Regions from separate parts of the Clostridium sp. ATCC BAA-442 genome, predicted to be linked through region 2. Evidence: predicted binding sites of a transcription regulator. Region 2 holds the regulator's gene; each other region holds the start of a gene.
The links. The regulator HrcA, encoded in region 2, represses chaperone genes, less so after heat shock. The targets are predictions, from matches to a motif close to TGTTAGCACTCNNNNNNNNNGAGTGCTAACA.

Region 1 (9,920 bases), on a different contig from region 2:
CAGGGCGCACAGGGAGCCTACCGCAAACCACAGGGAAACCAGCCCCACCGTGGCGGCCTCCAACGCCAGAAGGGCGACGAGGGCGGCGAGCCAGCAGATGCTTGGTATGGGCATGGGCACTCCTCCTTTCGAAATACTACTGCTATCCTAGCACAACTCGGAGAAAAAGGGAAGCAAATTCGCTTTCCAGATTTGCCAAGCAGAGAAAAATAAGGTATACTGCTGTCTAAGAACGAGAACGGAGCGAGGCGATGGACATGAGAGAGCTGGAATTGCTGGTCCCCACCCTGTTCGGGCTGGAGGGGCTGTGCGCTGAGGAGCTGCGGCGGCTGAAGCTGCCGGAGGTGGCGGCGGAGAACGGGCGGGTGCGGTGCAAGGCCGCCCCGGCGGATATCCCACGGGTGAACCTGAACCTGCGCACCGGCGAGCGGGTGCTGCTGGTGGTGGGCCGCTACCGGGCCGCCGACTTTGAGGCGCTGTTTGAGGGCTGCCGCGCCCTGCCCTGGGAGGAATTTATCCCCCGGGAGGGGGCCTTCCCGGTGAAGGGGCACTCCCTCAACTCCCAGCTCCACGCGGTGCCCGCCTGCCAGGCCGTGCTGAAAAAGGCGGCCGCTGCCCGGCTGGGGGAGAAGTACGGGCTGGAAACCCTGCCGGAGAGCGGGGCGCTGTATCAGATCCAGTTCTCCATCATGCGGGACGAGGTCACCCTGATGCTGGACACCACCGGGGTCGGGCTCCACAAGCGGGGCTACCGGGCGGTGGGGGTGGCCGCCCCCCTGCGGGAGACGCTGGCCGCCGCCATGGTGCTCCTCTCCCGCTACCGGGGGAGGGACCCCTTCTGCGACCCCTTCTGCGGCTCGGGCACCATCGCCATCGAGGCGGCCCTCATCGCCAAAAACCGGGCGCCGGGCCTCAACCGGGCCTTTTCCGCCCAGAAGTGGCGTTGGCTGGACAGCGGGCTGTGGCTCCAGGCCGCCGACGAGGCCATGGACGGCGAGTACGACGGGGCATACGACATCTGGGGCGGGGACATCGACCCCAAGGCGGTGGCCATCGCCCGGGCCAACGCGGAGAAGGCGGATGTGGAGGACGCGGTGCGCTTCGAGGTGGCGGACGCCGCCGCCTTCCGCCGGGACGCGCCCTATGGCCGGGTGGTCACCAACCCGCCCTATGGGGAGCGCATCCTGGAGAAGCGGGAGGCGGAGGAGCTTTACCGGGCTTTCGGCCGGGCGGTGTGCACGCTGCCGGAGGGGTGGCGGGTGAGCGTGCTCTCCTCCCACACGGAGTTCGAGCGCACCTTTGGCCGTACCGCAGACAAGAAGCGTAAGCTGTATAACGGCATGCTCAAGTGCGACCTGTTCCAGTACGGAAGATAGGAGGAGGGGATTGATATGAGGCGAGGAAAGGGAAAGCGCGCCCTGGCGGGGCTGCTGGCCGCGGCCCTGTGCGCGGGATTGTTTTTCCTCCCGGCCTCCGCCGCGCCGGAGGGGGCCACGGTATGGGGCTACAGCGAGGGGCTGGCCCAGTGCGAGCTGGCCGGAAAGTGGGGCTATGTGGACGCTGGCCGGAATGTGGTCATCCCTCTCCAGTACGACAGCATCGTGTCCTTCCAGCTCGGCATCGCGGCGGTCAACCTCAACGGCAAGCTCGGGGTGATCCGGCAGGATGGGCGGTATCTCATCCAGCCGGAGTACGACACCCTTCTCCCCATTGACTGCGGGCTCTATATCGCCCAAAAGGGGGGCGGCTGGGGCGTGGTCAGCATACTCCCCTTCCCGGACGGGGCGGGGAGCACCACCAATGTGCTCTATGAGCTGAGCTATGACCAGGTGCAGGTGGCCGAGCAGGGCGGAACTCAGGTGCTCACCCTCACCAAAGGGAGCACCGTCACCAAAATCCCGGTCTATGACCTGCCCGGCATCCTGGCGGCCAAGGGGGTGCCCTCCGCCAAGTTCCCCCTCACCCGGGGCAAGTTGCCCTCCTTCTCCGATGTGTCCCCCCGGGACTGGTTCGCCCTCTGGGTGGACATCGCCTACAATGTGGGGCTCACCTCCGGCGTGGGGAAGAACCGTTATGCGCCCAATCAGACCTTGACCGTGGCGGAGGCCCTCAAGCTGGCGGCCACGATTGAGAGCCGCTACCAGGGGGACGACTTTCATCTGAGCACCGAAGGCGGACCGTACTGGTATGTGCCGGCGGTAGATTACTGCCTGGCCAGCGGCATGATTCAAAAGGGGGACTTTACCGAGCGGGATTACGGACGGGCTGTCACCCGGCGGGAGGCAGCGGAGCTCTTTGCCGCCACCAGTCTGGCCAAGGCCATGCCGGAACTCAACTCTCTGGCCCGGGTGAAGGCGTCGGTGCCCGACATCCGCAGCGGCGATGAGGGGGCGGAGGCCATCTACAGCCTCTACGCCAAGGGAATCCTGTCCGGGGTGGACAGCCGGCTGACCTTCCAGCCGGAGGGCACCTTCACCCGGGCGGAGGCGGCAGCCATTGTCTCCCGCATGGCCCGCACCGAGCAGCGCCTGCTCCTGTGGAGCTGACCAACGGATAAGGAGGATGGGCCCTGTGAGGCACCTGTTCTTAATCAACCCCCACGCGGGAAAATACGACCGCACCCAGGAGATGCGGGAGAAGCTCCGCACTGCCTTGGCCGGGCGAGACGAGCCATGGGAGGCGGCGGTCACCCAATACCCCGGCCACGGGGCCGAGCTGGCCCGGGCGGCGGCGGAGAGGGGGGAGCCGGTGCGCATCTATGCCTGCGGCGGCGACGGCACCCTTAACGAGGCTGTTGCCGGAGCCGCAGGCTTCGGCAACGCCGCTGTGACCCACTACCCCATGGGTTCGGGCAACGATTTTCTGCGGATGTTCGGCCCGGATGCCTGCCGCTTTTACGATCTCCGGGCTCTGCTGGACGCGCCCCAGGCGCCGGTGGATCTCATTGAGTGCAACGGGCGGCTGGCCCTCAATGTCTGCTCGGTGGGGTTCGACGCCCGCATCGGTTTTGGTGCGGCAGACTTCAAGAAGCTGCCCCTGGTGAGCGGGCCGCTGGCCTACCAGCTCTCCGCCGTGCGCACCATTGTCCAGGGGATTCACCGGCCTTACCGGGTGACCATCGACGGGGAGCGCCTGCCGGGGGAGGCGTTTACCCTCATTTGCGCCTGCAACGGCCGCTACTATGGCGGGGGCTTTAACCCCTGCCCCGACGCCGTGCCCGACGACGGCCTGCTGGACTTTGTAGTGGTGCCGGCTGTCTCCAGGCTGACCATTCTGACGCTGATCGGCAAGTACGCCAAGGGGGGCGCCGGGGATATCCCGCGGATCCTTCTGCGCCGCGGCCGGGAGATGCACGTCGCCTGTGACAAGGCCGAACGGGTTAATCTGGACGGCGAGGAGCTGGTGGATTCTGAGCTCTCTGTCCGTGTGTCTGCTAAAAAAGTAAACTTTTTCTTTCCCGAAGGAACCCATTGGATTCCGGAGAAACGGGTGCGAAATTAGAAAACCGAAGAGAGCGGGAGAAAAAAGAAGATCTGAACAGGTTTTGAATGTTAAATTGAAATAGGAACCGCGCGGAATGGAAATTTAACAGATTATTTAAAAATTAAGACTTGCGGAATCCGTCAAGTGAGGTTATTATTATAGGCAGGTTAGCACTCCGGCAAAATGAGTGCTAACCTGCTGAATTGGTTTACAAGAAAAATGAATGATACATGAAGGAGGAACCCCTTATGAAACTCAAGCCCCTTGCAGACCGTGTGGTTATCAAGCTGGTCGAAGCGGAGGAGAAGACCAAGAGCGGCATCATCCTGACCGGCGCCGCCAAGGAGAAGCCCGAGGTGGCCGAGGTCATCGAGGTCGGCCCCGGCGGCGTGGTGGACGGCAAGGAGATCACCATGACCGTCAAGAAGGGCGACAAGGTCATCACCAGCAAGTACTCCGGCACCGAGGTCAAGGTGGACGGAGAGGAGTACACTATCGTCCGTCAGGGCGACATTCTGGCGATCGTAGAATAACCCAGCGGAACGGCGGGATAAGCCGTCCACCTGGGGCCGCGCCTGCGGCGGGGCGGCGCGATAAGCGCCGGAGGCCGACGGAATTCATTTTCGGCGGCCGCAGATGAAATCCCCGGGGGTCCCCGCGAAATTCTGTTTCCTCGCCATTGTGGAGTAATTTTCCGTGTAGGGGCGCACAGTGTGCGCCCGCTCTCTGGAACAAGAAATCTTCCGGGTGAGTTCCACCCGACTCAAATTGGAGGTAATACGTTATGGCTAAGATTATCTGCTACGGCGAGGAAGCCCGTCACGCGCTGGAGCGCGGCGTCAACCAGCTCGCCGATACCGTGAAGATCACCATGGGTCCCAAGGGCCGCAATGTGGTGCTGGACAAGAAGTTCGGTGCCCCCCTGATCACCAACGACGGCGTGACCATCGCCAAGGAGATTGAGCTGGACGACCCGTTTGAGAACATGGGCGCTCAGCTGGTGAAGGAGGTCTCCACCAAGACCAACGATGTGGCCGGCGACGGCACCACCACCGCAACCCTGCTGGCCCAGGCCATCATCCGCGAGGGTCTGAAGAACCTGGCCGCCGGCGCCAACCCCATGGTCATGAAGAAGGGCATCGCCAAGGCCACCACCGCCGCGGTGGAGGCCATTAAGGCCAACTCCAAGAAGGTCAACGGTTCCGCCGACATCGCCCGCGTGGGCACCGTGTCCTCCAGCGACGAGACCGTGGGCAAGCTGATCGCCGAGGCCATGGAGAAGGTCTCCCACGACGGCGTCATCACCGTGGAGGAGTCCAAGACCGCCGAGACCTATTCCGAGGTGGTTGAGGGCATGCAGTTTGACCGGGGCTATATCACCCCCTATATGGTCACCGACACTGAGAAGATGGAGGCCGTTCTGGACGACGCCCTGATTCTCATTACCGACAAGAAGATCTCCAACATTCAGGAGCTGCTGCCCATCCTGGAGCAGGTGGTGCAGTCCGGCAAGAAGCTGCTGGTCATCGCCGAGGACGTGGAGGGCGAGGCCCTGTCCACCCTGATTGTCAACAAGCTGCGCGGCACCCTGAATGTGGTGTGCGTCAAGGCCCCCGGCTTTGGCGACCGCCGCAAGGAGATGCTGGAGGATATCGCCGTGCTGACCGGCGGCACCGTCATCACCTCCGACATGGGCTATGAGCTCAAGGAGGCCACCATGGACATGCTGGGCCGCGCCCGCCAGGTGAAGGTCTCCAAGGAGAACACCATCATCGTGGACGGCGCCGGCTCCGCCGACGCCATCAAGGCCCGCGTCAACCAGATCAAGAGCCAGATCGAGACTACCACCTCCGACTACGACCGCGAGAAGCTCCAGGAGCGCCTGGCCAAGATGGCCGGCGGCGTGGCGATCATCCGTGTGGGCGCCGCCACCGAGGTAGAGATGAAGGAGAAGAAGCTCCGCATCGAGGACGCCCTGAACGCTACCCGCGCCGCTGTGGAAGAGGGCATCGTGGCCGGCGGCGGCACCGCCTATGTCAACGCCATCGCCTCCGTGGAGAAGCTGCTGGCCGAGACCGAGGGCGACGAGAAGACCGGTGTGTCCATCATTGCCAAGGCCCTGACCGAGCCCATGCGCCAGATTGCCACCAACGCCGGCATCGACGGCTCCGTGGTGCTGGAGAATGTGAAGAAGGCCGACAAGGTGGGCTATGGCTTCGATGCCTATAATGAGACCTATGTGGACATGATCTCCGCCGGTATCGTCGATCCCACCAAGGTGACCCGCTCCGCTTTGGAGAATGCGGCCTCCATCGCCGCCACCCTGCTGACCACCGAGTCCCTGGTGGCCGACAAGCCCCAGCCCCCCGCTCCGGCTGCTCCGGCTGCCCCCGATATGGGCGGCATGTACTGAGCCAGAGAGAAAAAAGGCCCGGAACCGATTTGGTTCCGGGCCTTTTTGCAGGGCTGTGGCCTGTCGACGGGGCTAAAAAGAGCTGCTGCTTCCGGCATACGAAAAGCATAGGAATACGAAGGCACCCCCGGAGCCGTTGGACTCCGGGGGTGCCTGGTGTGTAGGGGGAGATCAATCAGGCCGCGGCCTGGGCGGCAGCGGGGATCAACTGTGCCTGGAAGAAAGCGGCGGTGGCGTCCACCGTCTGATAGAGGGCAGTGAAATCGCCAGAGAACACGTTGTAGGTGTGGTCGCAGTTATCCACCAGCAGCAACTGGCTGTCGGCGTTAGCGGCGGCCTTCACAATCTTCTCGGCGTTATCGGGGGTGACGGTAGTATCGTCCTTGCCGTTGATGGCCAGAATGGGGGCCTTGATGTCAGCAGTTACCTTCAGAATGTTGGTTTCGGCCACCTCCTGGAACCAGCGCTCACCCAGCTCCAAGGGCTCCCGCCAGTCAAAGGTCATCGTATAAAAGCCCTCTTTCTTGGCCTGGGCATAGGCATCCTCAAAGCTGGTACCCGCAAACAGGGAGGCGCCGTTCAGCTCCAGGGCGCCGGACCAGGTGACAACAGCCTGGAAGGTGTCGGGGTGGGCCTCTGCGGCCAGCAGGGCGTCGGTTCCGCCCTGGCTCCAGCCCATGACGCCCAGGTTCCCGCCGTCCACAGTCTCCAGGCCGGCCAGGTAGTCTGCGGCGGCCTTGGCGTCAATGACGGCGGAGGTGTAGTTGTAATCCCGGTAGCTGGCGGTGGAGTCGCCGTTTCCCATGAAGTCGATGCGCAGGGTGGCGATGCCGTCGGCGGCCATACGGGGGGCGGCCAGGGCGTAACCCATGCCGGCTTCGTCCCGGTTGGAGCCGGTGCCGTGGAGCATCACCACGCCGGGGACCTTCGCGTCCTTGGAGGCGGAGACGGGCAGGGTCAGGGTGGCGGGAATCTCATGGGCAGGGATCCCGTCCTGGGCGGCTACAGGGATGGAAACCACGGTCTCCACATAGGTGGGCTTGAGGACGCTGAAGTTCTTGAGCACCTGGGCAAACTCAGCGCGGGTGAGCTGGCCGTTGGGGTTCAGATTGCCCTTCTGGTCACCGGTCATCACCTTGCCATAATAGCAGAAGGTCATGCCCTCCAGATCGGCGGCGGGGATGGAGTCGTAGTCGGGAGCCTCCTTCATAGCCATGCCGGAGGTGTCCACGGTAATACCCTTGTAGGAGGCGTAATCGGCGATAATAGTGGCGATACCGGAACGGGTGATTACGGTGTCGGTGCCGTACTCAGTGCCCTCAAACAGGCCGGCGGAGGCGGCCCAGTTAATGGCGTTGGCGTACCACTCGCCCTCGGTGCCGGTCACAGTGGTCTTTTCAACCGCGGGCTTACCCTCCATGTTATAGAGGGTCTGGTACACGGTGGCGCGGGTGACGGTGCCGGTGGGCTCAAAGCCCTTGTTGGTGCCGTTCATGATGCCATTGTCCAAGGCATACACGGCGGCGTTGTAGTACCAGGAGCCGGTCTCCAGATCGGCGGGATAGTTGGCGGGCTCGTCCACAATGGTGATGCGGCCGGCGGGCTCGCCGTACTGCTCGGCGGTGATGGTGCCGTCCAGCTCCTCAGTGGTGTAGTTGATCAGGGCGTCCTCCAGGGACACGCCCACATCCTTCCAGCCGCCGGCGGTCTTGAACACGCCGTAGGTGTCGCCGCCCTTGGCGGTGAAGTCGTTGGTGGCGATGGTGTAGGTGGCGGCGGGATCAAAGGCCTCGCCGTTCACCGTGGAGATGGTGACGCGGCTGCCGGGATTGGCAGGAGCGTAGTAGGTAGAGTTGGCGTATTGAGTGCCGTTCACATAGGGAACGCCGGTGTTGAGGGTGAACTCAATGCCGGACACCTGGGGGAAGGCGCCGATGGCCTCGGGGGTGGTGCAGGTAGCGGCCTCCAGGGCCTCCAGAAGCTGGGCGCCGGTCACGTCGATGGTGGCCACGGTGTTGCCGAAGGGGAAGACGGCCAGCAGGCTCTTCTTGGAAATGTCGCCCTTGGCCAGAGCCTCGCGGATGCCGCCGCCGTTGGTCAGCGCGGCGTCCACGTTCTCCTCGCCCAGAGTCTGGCGGGCCTGCCACAGGATGGCGTCGGCGGCAAAGTCGCCCAGGTTGGTCTCAGTGGTGCGGACGCCCTCGCCCTCGGGGAAGGTCATCTCGGCCTTGGTAACAGGATCGGTGGCCGCGCCGCCGGAGCGGGAGCCGTTCAGATCCACCTCGGTGGTGGCGATCTTCTCGCCGTAGACTTTATCAACGGCGGTGTTGCGGTCGTCCACCAGCTTGGCCACATCGGCGTCGGTCTTGGTGTAGGAGGCGGCGGGAACCAGCTCGTCGGTCAGGGTGCCGGTCTCCTGATCGTAGATCACCACGCCCACGTTGGCCAGAGCGGTGCCGGTGGAGACGATCTTGGCGCCGTTGACCACGTTGGTATCGCCTACCTTGGCAATGATATCGGCAGTGGTGGAGTGGCTGTGGCCGTCGATGAACAGGTCAATGCCATCCACGTGCTCGCACACGTCGATGGAGCGGTTGCCGATGCTCTCGTCATCGATGCCCAGGTGGCCCAGGCAGACAATCAGATCGGCGCCGGCCTTGTTCAGCTCATCGACCTGAGCCTGGGCGACGGCGTACAGCTTGTCGGTCTGGGGGAAGGTGATGCCGGGCATCTTGGAGGCGTCGGCCTTGGTCAGGGTCTCGGGGGTGGCCAGGCCGAACACGCCCACCTTCACGCCGCCGATCTCAAAGATCTTGTTGGAGTCGAAGACAGTCTTGCCGTCGGCCTCAGTGGTCATGTCGGCGCACAGGATGGGGAAGTCGGCATCCTTGGCCAGGGCCTTGAGGTTGTCGATGCCGAAGTCCAGCTCATGGTTGCCCACGGTCATGGCATCATAACCGGCGGCGTTCATGAACTCGATGGCGCTCTTGCCCTGGTCGGCGCTCACCAGGGGCTTGCCCATGATGGAGTCGCCGGCAGAGACCAGCAGCACATCGGCGCCAGCGGCCTCGAAGTCCTTCTTCAGCTGGGCCACACCGGCCATGCCGAAGGAAGTGCCCTCCTCGTCCAGATCCGCGCCGTGGGTGTCGTTGGTATGGAGAATAACAACCTTACCATCGACATCGGGAATGACATAGGGGGTTGCGGTTTCTTCCTCTGCGGCAAAGGCGGCCCCGAACAGGGAGCACACCATAGCCAGCACGAGGAACAGGGACAGGAATTTGCTTGCGGGTTTTCTCATAGAAAACATTCCACCTTTCCTCATTGCCTTTCCCTATGAAAGGCGTTTTTTGGGGCATCCTAATGGTAACAAACTGGAAACAAAAATACAAGGTGGCGGAGAAAAAAAGTGTGCAAAAAGCACACGAATCTTATGAGCCCGCTGCTCAAAAGATTCGTGTAGGAAATAATTTATTTTTCAGCCCAGTTGCCGGTGGCCTCCGCCTTCAGATAGGCGTTGATGAAGCCGTCCAGCTCGCCGTCCATCACGGCGTTGATGTTGCTGGTCTCATAGCCGGTACGGTTGTCCTTTACCAACTGGTAGGGCATAAACACGTAAGAACGGATCTGGCTGCCCCACTCGATCTTGAGCTGTACACCCTTGATGTCGGAGATCTTCTCCGCGTGGGCCTGCATCTGAAGCTCCACCAGCTTGGAGCGCAGCATCCGCATACAGGTGTCCCGGTTCTGAAACTGGCTGCGCTCGGTCTGACAGGAAACCACAATGCCGGTGGGCTTGTGGATCAGGCGGACAGCGGAAGAGGTCTTGTTGATGTGCTGGCCGCCGGCACCGGAGGAGCGGAACACCTGCATCTCGACATCCTCCGGGCGGATGTCCACCTCTACATCGTCGGGAATCTCCGGCATGACCTCCAGCGCGGCGAAGGAGGTCTGACGCCGGGCGTTGGCGTCAAAGGGGGAGACCCGGACCAGCCGGTGCACGCCGTGCTCACTCTTGAGGTGG
Region 2 (9,135 bases):
CGGATCTGGCCGCTGCCGTGGCAGTCGGGGCAGACCTCCGCTGTGGTACCCGGCGCGCAGCCGGTACCGTGGCAGTCGTCGCAGGGTTCGGTTCGGTTGAGGGTGATCTCCTTCTCACAGCCGAAGGCCGCCTCCTCAAAGCTGATGGAGACCGACGCCCGCAGGGTGTCACCCTTCATGGGGCCGCTGCGCGCACGGCTGGAGCCGCCGCCGAAGCCGCCCCCGAAGAAGGAGCCGAAGATATCGCCCAGGTCGATGTCGCCCATGTCAAACCCGCCGAAGCCGCCAAAGCCGCCCCCGGGTCCGCCCGCGCCGAAATTGGGATCCACACCCGCATGGCCGAACTGGTCGTAGCGGGCGCGCTTATCCTTGTCGGACAATACCTCGTAGGCCTCATTGGCCTCCTTGAATTTGGCCTCGGCGGTCTTGTCGCCGGGATTCAGATCCGGGTGGTACTGCTTGGCCTTTTTCCGGTAGGCCTTCTTGATCTCCTCGTCCGTGGCGCCCTTGGACACGCCGAGGACTTCATAATAATCTCGTTTCTGTTCTGGCATAGGGTTCTATCACCTCTTAACGGGAGAAACGGGCGGGTCTGGGGGCCGCCCCCTACTGCGTAGGAGCCAACTCCAGACCGGCCCGTGCTCACCGGACGAATTTACTTCTGGTTGTCGTCGTCTACCACTTCATAATCGGCGTCCACCACGTTGGGATCGGAGCTGGCGGAACCGGCCTGGGCGCCGCCCATGTCGGGGCCAGGCTGCTGACCACCCTGGGGATTGGCCTGCTGATACATCTTCTCCGCGATGGGATAGAAGGCCTTGCTGGCCTCCTCGGTGGCGGCCTTGATGGCGGCCACGTCGGTGCCCTTCAGCGCGTCCTTCAGCTTGTTCAGCGCGGCCTCCACGGTAGCCTTGTCGTCGGCGCTGATCTTGTCCTTGGCGTCCTCCAGGGCCTTCTCGGTCTGGTAGACCACCTGGTCGGCCTGGTTGCGGACGTCGATCTCCTCCTTCTTCTTGGCGTCCTCGGCGGCAAACTGCTCGGCCTCCTTGACGGCCTTGTCAATGTCCTCCTTGGACATGTTGGTGGAGGAGGTGATGGTGATGTGCTGCTCCTTGCCGGTGCCCAGATCCTTGGCGGACACGTTCACGATGCCGTTGGCATCGATATCGAAGGTGACCTCGATCTGCGGCACGCCGCGGCGGGCGGGGGCGATGCCGTCCAGGTTGAAGCGGCCCAGGGTCTTGTTGTACTGGGCCATCTCGCGCTCGCCCTGGAGCACGTGGACCTCCACGCTGGTCTGGTTGTCGGCCGCGGTGGTGAACACCTGGCTCTTCTTGGCGGGGATGGTGGTGTTGCGCTCGATGAGCTTGGTCATCACGCCGCCCATGGTCTCGATGCCCAGGGACAGGGGGGTGACATCCAGCAGCAGCAGGCCCTTCACGTCGCCGGTGAACACGCCGCCCTGGAGCGCCGCGCCCATGGCCACGCACTCGTCAGGATTGATGCCCTTGAAGCCCTCCTTGCCGGTGAGCTTCTTGACCATCTCCTGCACGGCGGGGATACGGCTGGAGCCGCCCACCATCAGCACCTTGGAGATGTCGCTGGAGGACAGGCCGGCGTCACTCATGGCCTGCTTCACGGGGCCGCTGGTGGCCTCCACCAGGTTGGCGGTGAGCTGGTCGAACTTGGCCCGGGTGAGGGTCAGATCCAGGTGCTTGGGGCCGGTGGCATCGGCGGTGATATAGGGCAGGTTGATGTTGGTGGAGGTGACGCCGGACAGCTCGATCTTGGCCTTTTCGGCGGCCTCCTTCAGGCGCTGCATGGCCACCTTGTCGCCGGTCAGGTCAATGCCGGTGTCCTTCTTGAACTCGGCGGCCATCCAGTCCATGACGCACTTGTCGAAGTCGTCGCCGCCCAGGCGGTTGTTGCCGGCGGTGGCCAGCACCTCGATGACGCCGTCGTCAATGTCCAGGATGGACACGTCGAAGGTGCCGCCGCCCAGGTCGTACACCATGACCTTCTGGGCCTGCTCCTTGTCCACGCCGTAGGCCACGGCAGCGGCGGTGGGCTCGTTGATGATGCGCTTGACGTCCAGGCCCGCGATGCGGCCGGCGTCCTTGGTGGCCTGGCGCTGGGCGTCGGTGAAGTAGGCGGGGACGGTGATGACCGCCTCGGTGACGGTCTGGCCCAGATAGGCCTCGGCGTCCGCCTTCAGCTTCTGCAGGATCATGGCGGAGATCTCCTGGGGCGTGTAGGCCTTGCCGTCGATGTTCACCTTGTAGTTGGTGCCCATCTCGCGCTTGATGGACATGATGGTGCGGTCGGGGTTGGTGATGGCCTGGCGCTTGGCCACCTGGCCCACCATGCGCTCGCCGTCCTTGGAGAAGGCCACGACGGAGGGGGTGGTGCGGTTGCCCTCGGCGTTGGGGATGACGACGGACTCGCCGCCCTCCATGACGGCCACGCAGGAGTTGGTTGTACCAAGGTCGATACCAATAATCTTAGACATAAAGCAGTTCCTCCAATAATAAAGAAATTGGTTTTTTACAAGGTTGAGTGGTGGGCGCACCATGTGCGCCATGATGTCACGCTATGGGTTGGGCACATGGCCGGGCCGCTAAGTCCAGACTGCGCGAAAAATGCCGCTTCGGGCTGCGCCCGTCGCCTGTTTTTTCGTCTCCGTCCCGCCTTAGCGCCCCTATGTGCCTACCCTCCGCGCTTCTTAGTTGGCGACCTTTACCATGGCGAAACGGACCACCTTGTCGCCCGACTTGAAGCCGGTCTGGAACACATCCACAATGGTGTTCTCGCCAGCGCCCTCGTCCTCCACGTGCATCACGGCGTTGTGGAGGTTGGGATCGAAGGGCTCGCCCAGGGCAGGGATCTCCTCGATGCCCAGCTTGGTGAGAACCTCCTTGAGCTGGGTCATGGTCATCTCCACGCCCTTCTTGTAGGCCTCGTCGGCGGTCTCCTGCTTGAGGGCCCGCTCCAGGTTGTCGTACACCGGCAGGAAGGCCGCAGCGGTGTCCGCCTTGGCGTCCGACCAGGCGGATTCCTTCTCCTTCTGGCTGCGGCGGCGGTAGTTGTCGTATTCAGCGGCCAGGCGGAGAAATTTGTCCTCCTGGTCGGAGAGGCTCTTCTTGAGGGCCTCCAGCTCCTCCAGCAGGGGGTTGGGAGCCTCGGCCTCCGTCTCCTCGGTGGGGACGGCCTGCTCGGTCTGCTCTTCCGGGGTCACGTCCTCCGGCTTTTTTTCCTTCTTGCTCATGGGATGCATTCATCTCCTATTTCTCGTCGTCCCTGCCCTGGGGCAGTTCACCCTGTCCAAACAGCCGGGAGAGGCCCTCGGCCAGATAGGACAGGCGGGCGGTTATCTTGGCGTAATCCATCCGGGTGGGCCCAACCACGCCGATGACACCCCGCATGCCGTCGCCGATGTCGTAGCTGGCGACCACCACGCTGGTGTCCTTCAGCGCGTCGGCCACGTTTTCCGGGCCGATGAGGATCTTCATGGGATCGTCCTTGGGAACGGGGAAGCGGGCAGGGTCGGCGTCCTCGGAGAGGTAGCTCATCAGCGGCTGCGCCCGCTCCAGGCTGCGGTACTCGGGCAGCTCCAGCAGATGGGCCAGACCCGAGGTGTGGACGGTGCGCTGCTCCAGGCTCTCCAGCACCTCCATAGCGAAAGACACCACCAGGGAGATAAGCCCATAGGCCTCCCCGGCCGCATGCTGGGCCACCCGCATCAGCTCCGGGGTGATTTCCTCCAGCGTCAGGCCGGTAAAGGTGGTGTTCAGCAGGGTGTTGAGCATCTGAAGCTGGGCTTCCGTCAGGTCGGAGGGCAGGCGGATGAGCCGGTTACGCACGATGTCCGTGTCGGTCATCACCACGATGATGAAAGCGTTGCGCTCCACCATCAGCAGATCGAACCGCCGGATGGTCATGCGGCTCAGACCGGAGGAGAGGGCGAAGGAGGGGTAATTGGTGAGCTGGGACACCACCCGGCCCGCCTGGTCCAGCACCCGGTCCAGCTCCCGCATCCGCATGGCCAGGGCCTGGTTGATGCGCTGGGTCTCCTGGAGGGAGAGCTTGTGCTCCTCCATCAGCTCGTTGACATAGAGCCGGTAGCCCTTGGGCGAAGGGATGCGCCCGGCGGAGGTGTGGGGCTTTTCCAACAGGCCCATCGCCTCCAGATCCGCCATTTCGTTGCGGATGGTGGCGGAGGATACCTCCATATCGATGGAGGCGGCGATGGCCTTGGAACCCACCGGCTCCGCCGACTGGATGTAGCTCTCGATGATGGCGCGGAGAATCCGTTTTTTGCGCTCTGTTAAATCCATTCCGGCCACCCTTTCACAATGTTAGCACTCAAACTCTCTGAGTGCTAAAGATAATGTAGCACCGTCCCCCGAAAAAGTCAAGTGTTCTGGATGTAAATTAAATGTGAACGTAGAAAATTCAGCAGGCAAAGGGGTGGACTGCAAGTTTCGGGCGTTGACGGGGCGGCGGAACAATGGTATTCTATGTAAAAAGGAGGGGTGAATCCGTGGACGAGGGCCGAGGCTTCACGATTATCGACTATGAGGACCGCTACAAGCAGGCGCTGGAGGACATCTCCCTGCCCTGGCTGCTGGAATACGACCTGCTGGAGCCGGTGGATCTGGAGATGCTGGCGGAGCCCCACCGCTTCCTGTCCGGCGGTGGCCGGGTGCTGCTGGCCCGCTGGGGGGAGGAGATTGTGGGCATGGTCATGCTGGAGCTTCAGGGGAAGGGCCAGTGCGAGCTGCTCAAGTTCGGTGTGAAGGAGGCATACCGGGGCCGGGGCATTGGTACGGCCTTGATGGAGGCGGCGCTCCAGGCCGCCCGGGATGCAGGGCAGAAGAAAGCGGTCCTCACCTCCAACCATCAGCTCAGGGAGGCCCTGCGGCTGTATGAGCGGTTTGGGTTCAAATACGTCACCTATTCTGATAAATGGTTCCAGCTCTCCGACATCCGCATGGAGCGGGAGCTGTGAGCCGGCTTACAGAGAAAAATACCCCGGCTCCGCGCCCACAGGCGGAGCCGGGGTATTTTTTACAACGCGGTCACTCCGTACGGGAGAACTGGGTGACGTCGTTGATCCACTCCCGGGAGCGGAGGCGGTACAGGCCAATGCCGAACTTGACGAATTGCTCGGCCATGATGCCCACATAGACCCAGAAGATGCCCCACTGGAACACCAGGCCGAACAGGGCGGCCAGGGGGAGGGAGACGAACCACAGGGGGGTGGTGTCGATGATGGTGGCGGCCCGCACGTCGCCGCCGCCCCGCAGGACGCCCACGGTGTTGACGGAGTCGAAGGCCCGCAGGGCCAGAAAGACGCCGATGAAGGTCAGCATCATGGTGGTGATAGAGCCGGCGGTCTCCGACAGGTGGAAGAAGGGGTAGACCAGCCAGGGGAAGACGAACCAGGCCCCCAGGATCAGGGGAATGCCGATGATCAGGCCGCAGAGGAAGGCCAGGGTGTCCAGGGTAGCCCCCACCTCATAGACATGCTCCCGCCGGCCCGCGCCGATCTCCCGGCCCACGATGATGGCGGTGGTGTTGCCGATGGCGAAGATGGCCACGGTACAGAGATCCTCAATGTTGCCCGCCAGGGCGCGGGCGGCCAGGATCTCGGTGGAGCCCTCCATGTGGCCCATGATGACCTTGTAGAGGGAGGTGCCCAGGCCCCAGAGGGTCTCGTTGAGCACCACCGGCCCGGAGTAGTGGAGAAATTTGGCCAGCAGGGCGCGGCCCGGCCGGAAGAGCACGGCGGGCTTGAGCCGGAAGCGCCGGTTGGTCAGGGCGTAGGAGAGCATGATGACGAACTCCAGCACGCGGGCGGACAGGGTGGCCACCGCCGCGCCCACCACGCCCAGGGCGGGAGCGCCCAGGTTGCCGAAGATGAACACCCAGTTGAGGAAGGCGTTGGTCAGCATGGACACGCCGAAGATGATCATGCCCAGCTTGGGGTTCTCCATGGAGCGGTGGGCGCCCACGTACACGCCGGTGAGGCTGTTGAAAATATAGGAGAAGCCCACGATGCGGGCGTACTGGGCCGCCAGGGGCACCAGCTCCTGGTTGTCGGTGAGCAGGCCCATCAGCTGCTCCGGCAGGAAGAACATGACGGAGGCAAAGGCCAGGGAGATGGCCCCGGCCACATAGCAGCCCAGGCCGATGACCCGGTTAATGGACTCGGTGTCCCCCTTGCCCCAGAACTGGCTGATGAGGACGGAGGAGCCGCTCTGGAGTCCGAAAATGACTAGCTGGATGACGAAGACGGGGATGTTGGCCACCAGCACGGCGGCCAGGGGGGCTTCCCCCAGGGCGCCCACCATGAAGGTGTCGATCAGCCCCAGCAGGGTGGTGCACAGGTTCTGGAGCAGGATGGGCAGGGCCAGCCGCGCCACGTTGCGGTAGAAGGCCGCCCCCCGGTTCATATAGTGGAACAAACGCTCACCTCGCTGCAATTCTGGTCTTAGTGATTTCAGTCAGTCCCCCGGCCAGGGCGTCCACGTCGGCGCGGGTGCTCTCCGGGGAGAAGGAGACGCGGAGCACCCCCATCAGGGTGCGCTTGGGCAGGCCCAGGGCCGCAAACACGTGGCTGGGCTTCCCGCGGTGGCAGGCCGAGCCGGAGGAGACGTACACCCCCCGGTCGGACAGCTCCCGCACCAGCATTTCGCTGGGGTAGCCGGGCAGGGAGACGGCGCAGATGTGGGGGGCGTCCCCCCGGCTGATGATCTCCAGCCCGGGGACGGCAGAGAGTGATTCCAGCGCGTATTCTTTGATTTCTTGAATACGAGCGGGATAGTCCTCTTGCCACGCCGCGCAGGCGGCCGCCAGGGCCGCGGCCTGGGCGGTGGGCTCGGTGCCGGGCCGCAGCCCGCCCTCCTGCCCGCCGCCCGTCAGCAGGGGCTTGAGGTTCAGACCCCGGCGGATGTACTGTACGCCGATGCCCTTGGGGGCGCGGATTTTATGGCCGCTGAGAGTGAGCAGATCCACCCCCAGCTCCGCCGGGGTGAAGGGCACCTTCAGAAAGGCCTGCACCGCGTCGCAGTGGAGCAGGGCGGAGGAGCCGGCGTCCCGGATGGACTGGGCGGCCTCCGCCACGGGGAGAAGGGTGCCCAGCTCGTTGTTCACCAGCATCATGGACACCAGCACCGTATCGGGCCGCAGGGCGGCCCGGAGGGCGTCGGGGGACACGTGGCCGCTCCGATCCGGCTTGAGGTAGGTCACCTCATACCCCTGGGCGGCCAGGGCCTTCACCGGCTCCAGCACGGCGGCGTGCTCGATGGCGGTGGTAATGATGTGCCGCCCCTTCCGCCGTCCGTAGTCCGCGGCGGCCCGGACGGCCCAGTTGTCCCCCTCGGTGCCGCAGGAGGTGAAGACCAGCTCCTCCGGCGCGCAGCCCAGGCGGCCGGCCACGGCGGCGCGGTGCTCCTTCAGCGCGGCGGCGGCGGCCTGCCCCAGGGCATACCCGGAGGAGGGGTTGCCGTACCCCTCAGTCATGGCCTCCAGAGCGGCCCGGGCGGCCTCCGGACAGACCCGGGTGGTGGCGGCATTGTCAAGATAAGTGGGCATGTAACGGTCACCTCGTCCATGAATGGAATAAAGACAGTATTAAATATTTTATGCTCTGCCCTGTCGAAAGTCAAGGCCCGCCCCGGTTTTGGGCGGGCCTTGGTGCCTATTGGGAAAAGGATGCGTAGGGATCGGCCGTGTGGACGGCGCGCTCCGAAAGGATTTGCAGCAGCTCCGCTACCACGCCGGAGGGAAGGATGTAATAGGCCCATTCCTGTGTGTCTCCAGGGGCGTAACCGTCGTAAAATGCCGCCCGGCCGTCGGCCCAAAGGAAGAGCTCATATTGCTCGCCGTAGCGAAGGGACAGCTCCGGCTCCCCGGCGGAAAAGGCCGGGATGGAACTCCAGTCCTCGGAACGGAGCAGAGTACCCAGCCCGGAGCCCTCCTCCAGCTCATAATAGGAGCCGTCGCCGGTGCGGAGCAGGGTGCTGGACTCCAGATGCTCCGCCGCGGACTGGGGCAGCAGGCTGGGATTTTCCTTCCGCAGGAAGCCGGGCAGTCCGTTCAGGGCGTACCAGAGCCAGCCGCATCCGGCCGCCGCCAGCAGGGCGAGCGCAAGCCCCACAGCCAGGGCGGCCCCGCTCCGACGCCTCTCCTCCTCTGCCATTGTACACCCCTCCGTTTTGCCAGTATAACACAGAGAGGGCAGGGAAGCTTTACAAAACAATAAATAATTTCTAACTGTTTGACGCCGGGGGCAGGAAACGCCGCCACAGCCCGGAGTGGAAGAAGAGAAGGCCCAGCAGGGCGGAGGGGATGGGGGCCAGTGCCTCGGCCAGATAGAGGCCGCCGGCGCCCAGAGGGCCGGAGAGCAGGAGGCTGAGGGCCAGGCGCACCCCCACAGACTGGAGCAGGGCGTTGGCCATGGCCAGCCCGGCGGCGCCCACGCCGGTGGCGAAGGCGTCATAGGTGTACATGGCGGCGTAGAACAGGCAGTTGACCGAGCAGCAGACGCGCAGATAGCGCACCCCCTCGGCCACTACAGCGGGGCTAGGATCGAAGAAGGCCACCAGCGGGGCGGTGAAGAGCTCCTCCGCCTCCGGCAGACAACATAGCCAGGCGGAGTGGAGAACCCCGCCTGCGGTGCCGATGCGCCGGTGAGAGAGGAATCAGCGTTCCATATTTAACTCCGAACAACGGTTTACCTGTGTCAATATTCGGAGCGGAGTTCGATGCAGAGGGGACGCGCCATAACCGTCCCGCTTTTCCTGTGGGATGGGATCAGTTTGCCGCCCCGCGGCAGGGAGATCAAGAGGGTGTACGATGAACCTCCGAGTCGTTGGCATACATCTGGAAATTCAGCCCCTCCATGGCGGGAACATAGGCCGCCGCGACCCCGGCAAAGCGAGAAGCGTCCACGCCCTCATGCATTAGACCCTCCACATAGGTGTCCCAGTAGTCCTGGGTGAAGAGGATGCGGTACACCGGCTGGAAATAGGTCTGATAGTCCTGCGTGGCATACTCCAGGGTGACTTGCAGGATCTCCGCCCGCTCCGGGCAGTCCGTCTCCATGGTGCTCCAATAGTCGCCGGAGCGGAA
Region 3 (9,920 bases), on a different contig from region 2:
ATACTGTGGAAACCTGGCTGGACCCGGCGGAGCCCTTCTACATGGGCTGGTGGGAGAACGGCCGCCCCGATACTGAAAGCGGCCGGTTTGAGCAGGTGTACGACGCCCGCATCGATGCCGACGGCCTGTCCTTCTCCTTCATCCCCAACGGGGACAGCCAGGAGCTGTTTGAGGGGTTCTTCCCGGCGGCCACCACCATTCCCAGCTTCGAGACCAGCTTTGATCCAGATCGCCGGGTGTTCACCCTCCGCCTCCACAACACCTGCCTGGAGAGCGGCGGCGCGGAAACTGATGAGATAGAGGAATGGATCGGTGAGGGGACATATCCAAAGGACCTCTATCCCTATTCCTTCCCGGCGGGCTCCCTGGGCCGGGACAGCCACTTCCTGCGGGATGTCACCATCGCCGAGGACGGGGAGGACGTGGTGGTGACCGCCGTCCTGACGGAGCGCGCCTACCGCTTCACAGTGGAGACCTCCAACCTGGGCTTCGACAACATCCCCTCCTTCCGCATCGTATTCCGGGAGAAGAATCTTGACTTAGATGGGCGGGATTGATGTGAAACGATACCTGGCGCTCGTTCTGCTGCTGGCCCTCTGTCTGGCCGCCTGCACACCGAAGGCCCCGGCGGAGACCGCCCCGCCGCCGGAGGCCGGTTCGATCCGGCCGGAGACGCCCGCCCCGGTGTGGGGCGAGCAGGTCTTTCAGCGGGACTATGCCGGCGAGGAATCCAACGCGGACGCGCCGGAGGGGGTGGTGGTCTCCCTGCGCTTTGTCATGCCCTGCATCGAAAACGCCGGGGAGAACCCCGTCTGGCAGAGTCTAAACGAAGACTTCTCCATACTGGGAGAGGGGTGGCTGGAAAAGGGCCTGGAGTACTGGAGCACTCCAGGCCTGGAGCCCGGCGGGGACTATTCCGTGGAGAGCGTCTACACCATCCAGCGGTGCGACCGCTTCCTGAGCGTCCGCTACCAGCGCACCGAGGCGCTGGCGGGTGAGCCCGCGGTCACTGTCTCCGGCAGCCTCTTTGACCTGTCCACCGGCAAAGCCCTTACCCTGGACTCCTTACTGCGGGTTCCGGCCGAGAAGGGGATGGACGCTCTTCTGGATGCTCTGGACGGTCTGGAGGACGGCCCGTACGGCCGGGCATATTTTGAGAGCTACTGGGATGTCAACGCCTTCTACCTTACGGAAGACCACCTTGTGCTCCTCTTCCCGGTCTATGCGGACGGCGCTACCTCCCCCACCGCCACCCTGGAGCGCCCCATCCCCCTGGATCGCCTCCGGGGGCTGCTCAGCAGCGCCTTCCCGGAGCTCTGTCCGGCTGACCCTGCTCCCCAGCCCTCCGCCCCGGCGGCGGAGCCGCACGCATTCACCCCGGAGGAGATCGGCCGGGTCAACGGGACGGCGAGTCCTGGCACATCCGCTCCCACCGAATTGTAAACAATCCTTGAACCCTCTTGCAATTTTTCATGCGAAGGATTATGATAGCGTTAGCACTCAGAAAGTTCGAGTGCTAACGCTCTTTGTTTACAAAACCGTTTGAGATACAGGAGGCATTGTCATGGCAAAGAAACAGTTCAAGGCCGAGTCCAAGCGGCTGCTGGATCTGATGATCAACTCCATCTACACCCACAAGGAGATCTTCCTGCGGGAGCTGATCTCCAACGCCAGCGACGCGGTGGACAAGCTGGCCTACAAGGCCCTCACCGACGATCAGGTGGGGCTGAACCGCTCCGACTTCAAAATTACCCTCACCCCCGACCAGATTGCCCGCACCCTGACCATCTCCGACAATGGCATCGGCATGACGAAGGAGGAGCTGGAGCAGAACCTGGGCACCATCGCCCGCAGCGGCTCCCTCCAGTTCAAGCAGGAGCTGGCCAAGCAGGAGAACGGCGGGGAGCACACCACCGACATCATCGGCCAGTTCGGCGTGGGCTTCTACTCCGCCTTCATGGTGGCCGACCACGTCACCGTCACCTCCAGGGCCTACGGCTCCGACGAGGCGTGGCAGTGGGCCTCCGACGGCGCGGACGGGTACACCCTCACCCCCTGCGGGAAGGAGAGCGCTGGCACCGACATCGTGCTCCACATCAAGCAAAACACCGAGGACGACCACTACGACGAGTACCTGGAGCAGTACCGCCTGGCCGAGCTGGTCAAAAAATACTCCGACTACATCCACTACCCCATCGTCATGCTCATGCACAAGTCCCGCCAGAAGCCCCGCCCCGAGGACGCCGGCGACGACTACAAGCCCGAGTGGGAGGACTTCGACGAGTGGGAGACCCTCAACTCCATGGTCCCCCTGTGGCAGCGGCCCAAGAGCGAGGTCACGGCGGAGGAGTACAACCAGTTTTATAAGGAGAAGTACGGCGACTGGGAGGATCCCCTGAGCGTGGTGCACGTGTCCGCCGAGGGCGCGGTGGAGTACAAGGCCATGCTCTATATCCCGGCCCACGCCCCCTATGACTTCCACTCCCGGGAGTACCAGAAGGGCCTCCAGCTCTACTCCTCCGGCGTGCTCATCATGGACAAGTGCGCCGATCTGCTGCCCGAGCACTTCCGCTTCGTCAAGGGCGTGGTGGACTCCCAGGACTTCTCCCTCAACATCTCCCGTGAGATGCTCCAGCACACCCGCCAGCTCAAGGTGATCGCGGGCAACCTGGAGAAGAAGATCAAGGCCGAGCTGCTCCGCCTCCAGAAGGATGACCGGGAGAAGTACGAGACCTTCTGGAAGGCCTTCGGCACCCAGATCAAGGTGGGCGTGGTGAGCGACTACGGCGCCCATAAGGAGCTTTTGAAGGATCTGCTGCTCTTCTTCTCCTCCAAGGAGGGCAAGCTCACCTCCCTGGCCGAGTACAGGGCCCGCATGCCGGAGGAGCAGAAGTACATCTACTACGCCTGCGGCGAGGACGCCGGGCAGCTTGCCAAGCTCCCCCAGGCCGAACGCATCCGGGACAAGGGCTATGAGATCCTCTACCTCACCGACGAGCCCGATCAGTTCGTCATCGACGCCCTGGGCGCGGTGGACGAGGTGGCCTTCAAGTCGGTGGACGACGCCGACGCCCTCCCCGAGACCGACGAGGAGAAGGCCGCCCTGGAGCAGAAGGCCGAGGAGAGCAAGCCCGTGCTGGACTTCCTCAAGGAGACCCTGGGCGACGCCATCAAGGAGGCCCGGGTGTCCAAAATCCTGAAGAGCGGCGCGGTGTGCCTCACCGCCGACGGCCCCATCACCCTGGAGATGGAGAAGTATTTCCAGCGGGTGGACCCCGAGAACGCCAAAAGCATGAAGGCCCAGCGGGTGCTGGAGCTCAACCCCGACTCGGCGGCCTTCGCCGCCCTCAGCCGGGCGGTGGAGAGCGACCGGGACAAGGCCGCCCGGTACGCGAAGCTCCTCTACGCCCAGGCTCAGCTCATCGCCGGCCTGCCTCTGGAGGACCCCGCCGGCTACACTGAGCTGGTGTGCTCGCTGATGAACTGACGACAGGAGGACACGCCGTGGTTGTGCAGAAGAAAGTCCCTTCGGTGGAGGCGCTGGAGCGTCTTCACCGCCTAGCCTACTCCGTTCCTGACGAGGTTCAGGTCCGCTCCCTGGACGGCGCCATCGCTATCGACGCCAAATCGTCCATGGGCCTGTTCGCTCTGGACTTTTCCCAGCCGGTAGAAATCCTCACCGACTCCCCGGCGGTGCTGGCCGAGCTGGAGTGCTGGTGAGTCCGCCGCGCCAGGCTTTGCTTTGCCCGGGACCGGATAGCGGCGGCGTTCCGCCGGATACACTGCAAGACCGCCTCCGCCTATGAGCGGAGGCGGTCTTGTTTGCCTGCGCGGTTCTCCTCTAGAAATAAGTTCCGGGGCCCGGCACATGTGCCGGCCCCCGGAATGGGATCTTCTCTCATTGGGGCGTCAGGATGCCGTCTCAGACCTCCATGGCCGCGTCATAGCCCTCGCGGACCGCCTCCAGGATCTGGCGGGGCCGCTTGGCCCACCATGCGGAACTCGCTGGAGACCGGCTCCAGGGCCAGGGCCTCCGCCCGGAGGGGCGCCATGCCGGCGGACAGGATGACGGTGTCGGCGTCAAGCGTGAGCTCCTTGCCGTCCGCGTCTCTGCACACAATGCCGTGGTCATGGATCCCGGTACAGGTGGTCCTGCACAGGATTGTGACCTGCTCGGCGTGATCCTTGAGCTCCATCATCAGGGCGGGCTTGTGGATGGAGTTGGCGTCGCGGGCCACGTCAATGCCCATCTCCACCAGGGTCACCTGCTTGCCCTGCATGGCCAGCTCCAGAGCGGCCTCGGTGCCAGCCAGGCCGCCGCCGACGATGACCACCTTCTGCCCGACCTGTACCTTGCCGTCATACATGTCCATGATGGGATGGGCCTTCTCCACACCGGGGATGGGGGGAATCAGGGCCTTGGAGCCCACGGCGGCAATGCAGAAGTCGGGGGCGATGACCTTTACCAGCTCGGGGGTGACCTCGGTGTTCAGCCGGATATCCACGCCCATGCGGACGGCCTTGGCAATCATATAATCCACATACTGCTGGGTCTCCCGCTTGAAGGGCACCTTCCGGGCGTAGCGGAGCAGGCCGCCCAGCGTGCCGGTTTTCTCGCAGAGGATGACCTCATGCCCCCGATCCTTGGCGACAATGGCCGCCTCCAGTCCGGCGGGGCCTCCGCCGGCAATGAGCACCCGCTTGGGCGTGGTGGGCAGGAAGGGGAACACCTCGTCCTCCGGCCGGTCCAGGGTGGGGTTGATGGCGCACTTGGTGATGCGGGTCTGGTAGTTGGCGATGCAGGCGTTGCAGCGCAGGCAGGGGCGGATCTCCTCCTCCTGGTTCCTCTTGAGCTTGTTGACAAACTGGGGGTCGGCGTTGACCGCGCGGCAGACGGCGATCATGTCCACCTTCCCGGCGGCCAGGATATCCTCGATCTTCTTGGGATCCCGGTGGGCGCCCACGCTCACCACATGGGAGTGCTTCACGTGCTTCTTGATCTCCTCGGCCAGGTAGAGGTTGTGGCCCTCCTCCTTGAACATGCCGGGCACCATCAGGCACTCGGTCTCCGGGAAGTAGAAGTTGCAGGCGGAGACATGCAGCAGATCGGCCTTGCCGTCCATCAGCTTGGCAAACTCCACGCCCTCCTTCAGGGTGTAGCCGCCCTCCACGTACTCGGTGCCGCTGAAGCGCACCTCGATGAGGAAGTCCTCGCCGCAGTACTGGCGGATGCGGTCGATGATCATGAGCAGCAGGCGGGCCCGGTTCTCCAGGCTGCCGCCGAAGCGGTCGGTGCGGTGGTTGGTCAGCGGGGAGAGGAACTGGTGGATGAGCCAGCCGTGGCCGGCGTGGATCATGGCCATCTCGAAACCGCAGGTCTTGGCCTGCTCGGCGGCGCGGCCGAAGGCGTCCACCACGGTCTCGATCATCTCCTCGGTCATGAAGAGCACCTCGCCCTTGCGGTAGACCGGCTCATCGGAGGCGGACTGGTCGGACAGGGGGGCGATGGTCTTGGTCTCGTCAAAGTTGATGTAGTCAGGGCCCCAGGCCTGGACGCCCGCGCTGGCCCGCAGCATGCCGGCGTGGTTGAGCTCAATGCTGGCAACGGCGCCGTAGCGGTGGATCTCGTCGGCGATGCGGGTCAGGAAGGGCAGGTTGTCCTCGTGCCCCGCCAGGATCTTTGGGGAGGCCAGCTTGCCGGAGTCCTCGCCGCTGGGGTCGACAATACAGTCGCCCAAGGTGACTACGGCGGCGCCGCCCATGGCCCGCATGCGGAAGAACTGCATATCCCGCTCGGAGGGGTGGCGCTCCGGGGTGGTATCCAGGTCGAACACGGAGATGGGCGCGATCTCAATGCGGTTTTTCAGGGTGATTCCCCGGATGGTCAGAGGGGTAAATATGTGCTGATATGTTCTGTCCATACAATAAGAACTCCTTCTGAATAAAATAGACGATCCCTGCATTACAGCTTTTCATAGCTCTTGACGGGCTTGACGGCGCCGCTTCTGTAGCGGAGCTGGGCGAAGAGAATCCCCACAATGGTGATGATGACCAGAATGACCGCCTGGGGCATGCTCATCTGGAAGAAGAGCACCAGCACCATGACCACGCAGGATACGCCGCCCAGAATGGACTTCAGGTAGAGCTTGCTCTTGCTGCAGCGGAAGGCGGAGACCTCCCACAGCTCCGGCATGCGCTGGGGGATAAATACGGTGCCGAAGCAGATGAAGGCGAACAGAATGTTGCTGAGCACCACGGCGGTGTCGGCGATCATGCTGATCTGCAGGCCGGTCAGGATGGGAATGAGGCCCACGATGTAGAAGCCCACCAGGATAATGACGGGGGTCTTGAACTTGGGGTGAATGTAGCCGATCTTATGGGGCAGCCAGCCGTCGTTGCAGGCCTGTAGGATGGGCTTGGTGATCCATGCGAAGGTGGCGTTCAGAGTCGTAGTCAGGGCCAACAGGGCGCCGCCGATGACGAAGAACAGGAACACGGGAGTGGGCATGATCGCCCTGGCCACCAGGTCCAGAGGCTGGTTGGCCGTCTCGGAGACGGGGAGCACGCCGCCGGCCACCATGGCAATCAGGGCATAGAAGATTGCGATGGCAATGGTAGCCACCAGGATGACCTGGGGCAGATCCTTGGTGGGGTTCTTGGCCTCTGCACTCAGGTTGACCATGTCGATGCCGCCGGCGGTGGCCCAGGTCAGCAGCACGGCGCAGGTGATGATGCCCATGGGGCCGGCGGGGGCAAAGTCCACTGTAAACAGGGTGCTGTAGTCCACCTTGGGCAGTCCGAACACGATGAAGCAGGTCATGGCCAGAGCCAGCACGATATCCATGACGATCTCCAGCTTGGCCGCGCCCTCAATGCCCAGCAGGTTGGTAATGAAGAATACGGTCAGGCAGGCCACCGCCACGGGGACAATGGGCACCTGCGGCAGCACGCCCTGGAGATACTGGGCGAAGCTGATGGCGTACATGGCCAGGGAGACGTTGGAGGCAAAGAAGATGACGATGTAGAAGCCGGCGAACTTGGGACCCCACAGGGTGCCCATCATGGAGTAATAGCCGCCGCGGAAGCGGGCGGTACCCGCCATCACGATGAAGGGCAGGGCCTGGAGCAGAATGAAGACGGCGGAGAGCAGAATCCCGATCCACGCCGACTTGCCCGTGTACCCGATGCCGATTCCGATCAGCGAAAACACGCCGGAGCCGATCACATGGCCGAAGGCGATGGAGTACAGCTCCCTTTTCCCCAGCGTCCGGTTCAGATCCTCTGTTGTCAGCATTTTCTTTTCTTTGTTTTCCATGGACAATCCTCCTCTACTTATTGGTCGGCCTGTGCCGACCGTTCCCTGTCCGGGACTCCGCCTGCACACAAACCGGAGTCCCTCCTCCGACCCGCGGGGACCGGAAACGCCACAGGCCTTTCGTTCAAGCCGCAGGACGGCAGTGCCCCCGCAGCCTCAAGCGCATATTCGAAATCCATGGGTTACATCTGTTTTCCTTCTCCCTCGGCAAAAGGCTCCTTTCCCTTTAAATTAGACCAGACTCGACCTATTTTTTATTCCGATTGCAATCTTCATATGTTAAGTATAGAAAACTTGATACAGAAAAATAGCCCCTTCCCTGCGGATATTTTGGGGGTTCTGCTAAAATAAAACCGGCTGCATCCCGGAAAAATACAACAAAAAGTACAGCCAACTGACGACCAGTTGGCTGTACTTCTGTTTATATTGTATAGGTTTTCAAACGAGGAAAATCACTGGAATTTTTCAAACAATGTGATGAAAACCCACAATTTTTGCTATAAAAAGAATTCCACAGGATTAGGACGGGCAATCCGAAAACGTTATAGTTTTTCAAAGCACAGCAGCAGGATCTCAAAGGGGGCCAGCTTGAGGGTCAGATGGTAGGCGCCGTCCAGCTCCAGAAGATTCAGGGACATTTCAGGGGCCAGTGTTCCGTTGAGTACCCGCAGCGTCTCTGCGGAAAGTCTATCCGCCAGCGGCAGGGGGAAATCCCGGTACCTGGATGCGTATTCCTCAGAGGTAAGCCGGTACTTCCGGATGGCGAACCGCCCCGTCATGCCCCGGACGCTCAGTGTGACCTCCCGGTTGTAGTCGTGATCCTTCATCAACTCCACAAAGGGGGCCTGTTCCTCGACCCGGGAGCCACCCTCGAACAGCGTGTCGAAGCACGCGTCATAGTGGTAGAGCAGCACCTGGATGTCCTCCCTCCCGGACTGCCTGGCGGCCAGGTACATATCGCCCTGGGCGATTACCGTGTCGCCCAACTGCTCCAGCAGGGAGAGCAGGTGGTAGACCGGGCGCTTGAGCCCCTCCGGGGTCAGCAGGGCCACACCCGAATCCCCGTCCAGCAGCGTGAGCCGGGGCATACGGCTCCCCCGGCTTGAAGCCATGGTGTGGAGGAGGTAGCCCGGCATATAGCCGGAGCCATACAGCGCATTGGCTTCCGGCCGGTGCTCTGCCCCGGTGACGCGCACCGGAAGCCGGCCGGCGGACAGGGCCTCCGCCAGAGTCCTGGCCCGCTCCTCCTCCCCGGGAGCCGCCGGAACGATCACCTCCAGTTCACCGCCGGGCCGCAGAAAACGCTCCCGCAGGGGCTCCAACTCCTCCCTCAGCCCCCGGAGCGGCTCCCCCGGCGGCACACACACCCGCAGCCTCATTCTCAGCGACCACAGATCATTCAGGATATAGTTCAGCACTCTGGGGCTGTTCCGGTAACGGCGCAGAAAGTCCAGATCAAGCGCAACGGTGTCCAGCCCCAGCTCCTCCCGCAGCCGCCGCAGCTCCGGAAAGCAGGTGATGTGGTCGTAGGCGGCACCCGCCAGGCTGACGCACCGGGGCCTCCGGAGGGGCTTCTCCTCATACCGTCCGCCCCAGTCCAGCGAGATTTCCTCCGACTTCCGGCAGAATTTTTGCAGCAGGAGCTCCAGCTCCTGCCCCTCCAGTGCCCTGCAGCTATATGCCTGCACCGCAATGGTGCGGCTCTGGTACCTGCGCCGGTACTGCTGTGGCGTGGTGCGAAAGCTCTTTTCAAAGCTGTCGCTGAAATATTTGTACTTGGAAAAGCCGCATTCGTAGGCGATGGTCTGGAGCCCCTTGCACCCCTCCAGCAGCATGGCCGCCGACTTCTCCACACGGGCCATGTTCAGGAAGGTCCGGAAGCCCACGCCGCAGCCGTTCTTGAGAATGTTGGTCAGGTGGTTGGCGCTGATGTGCTCCATGGCCGCCACATCCTCAATGCGGATAGGTTTGTTGTAGTTGCGGTAGATGTAGTCCGTGATCCGGCGGATGCGCCGGAGCTGGAGCTCGTTTCCCTTGTAGGCGTTGTTGAACTCGGGAAAGCCGCTGCCCAGATAATAGCACTGGAACTCCTTGATGAGAGTGTTGAGAATCTTCTCCCCCACCTCCCTGTAGGCAGCCGTCTCCGTCCCCGTCCGGTCCAGCAGCCTGGGGAGCTGCTTTTTCAGATAGCTGCCCAGCATTTGGATTCCCGCTGTATTGTTCTCCAGGGCACTGTTGGCAAACTGGTAGGTCCGCAGGTCCGGAAACTCCGCCCGGTATGCCTCCACATTGATGTGCAGCAGCATCACCGTCCCCCGGGTGTGGGGATAGGCGCAGAGCCGGTGCAGCTCCCGCGGACAGCTCACGTAAATATCCCCGGCCTTCATGTCCAGCACGTTGTTGACCACTGTGAGCTCAAAGGAGCCCTCCAGGGCAAACATGATCTCCAGAACGTCGTCGTGCATATGAAAGGGGTATTCCTCCACCTCCACGATACTGCACTGCAGCGGTGCATTGTCGGGAAACGCAATTGTCTCATACAGCATGTCCCTTCCGTCCTTTCCGTTGTGCTCCGGCTCCGCGGGTGTCACGGCCAGCCCTTTGG

Region 1: ACESY8_RS07685 (co-chaperone GroES) is a predicted target of HrcA. The motif match lies at 3,649-3,679, and genes of this name have one in related genera.
Region 3: htpG (molecular chaperone HtpG) is a predicted target of HrcA. The motif match lies at 1,492-1,522, and genes of this name have one in related genera.

What each region holds. Positions count from the first base shown of each region.
Region 1 is NZ_CAXSQB010000013.1:20,742-30,661, forward strand. Features, by position in the region: gene ACESY8_RS07665 (NfeD family protein) at 1-114, opposite strand, end outside; gene ACESY8_RS07670 (THUMP domain-containing class I SAM-dependent RNA methyltransferase) at 252-1,376, shown strand; gene ACESY8_RS07675 (WG repeat-containing protein) at 1,392-2,546, shown strand; gene ACESY8_RS07680 (diacylglycerol/lipid kinase family protein) at 2,563-3,501, shown strand; gene ACESY8_RS07685 (co-chaperone GroES) at 3,732-4,016, shown strand; gene groL (chaperonin GroEL) at 4,268-5,896, shown strand; gene ACESY8_RS07695 (alpha/beta fold hydrolase) at 6,072-9,197, opposite strand; gene prfB (peptide chain release factor 2) at 9,368-9,920, opposite strand, start outside.
Region 2 is NZ_CAXSQB010000038.1:23,065-32,199, forward strand. Features, by position in the region: gene dnaJ (molecular chaperone DnaJ) at 1-554, opposite strand, end outside; gene dnaK (molecular chaperone DnaK) at 656-2,509, opposite strand; gene grpE (nucleotide exchange factor GrpE) at 2,723-3,274, opposite strand; gene hrcA (heat-inducible transcriptional repressor HrcA) at 3,282-4,334, opposite strand; gene ACESY8_RS14455 (GNAT family N-acetyltransferase) at 4,541-5,008, shown strand; gene ACESY8_RS14460 (MATE family efflux transporter) at 5,079-6,467, opposite strand; gene ACESY8_RS14465 (cysteine desulfurase family protein) at 6,472-7,596, opposite strand; gene ACESY8_RS14470 (hypothetical protein) at 7,703-8,203, opposite strand; gene ACESY8_RS14475 (hypothetical protein) at 8,274-8,564, opposite strand; partial or broken gene ACESY8_RS14480 (hypothetical protein) at 8,845-9,135, opposite strand, start outside.
Region 3 is NZ_CAXSQB010000053.1:356-10,275, forward strand. Features, by position in the region: partial or broken gene ACESY8_RS16620 (hypothetical protein) at 1-557, shown strand, start outside; gene ACESY8_RS16625 (hypothetical protein) at 559-1,443, shown strand; gene htpG (molecular chaperone HtpG) at 1,565-3,487, shown strand; gene ACESY8_RS16635 (hypothetical protein) at 3,505-3,720, shown strand; gene ACESY8_RS16640 (oxidoreductase) at 3,942-5,921, opposite strand; gene ACESY8_RS16645 (APC family permease) at 5,963-7,315, opposite strand; gene ACESY8_RS16650 (helix-turn-helix domain-containing protein) at 7,858-9,861, opposite strand.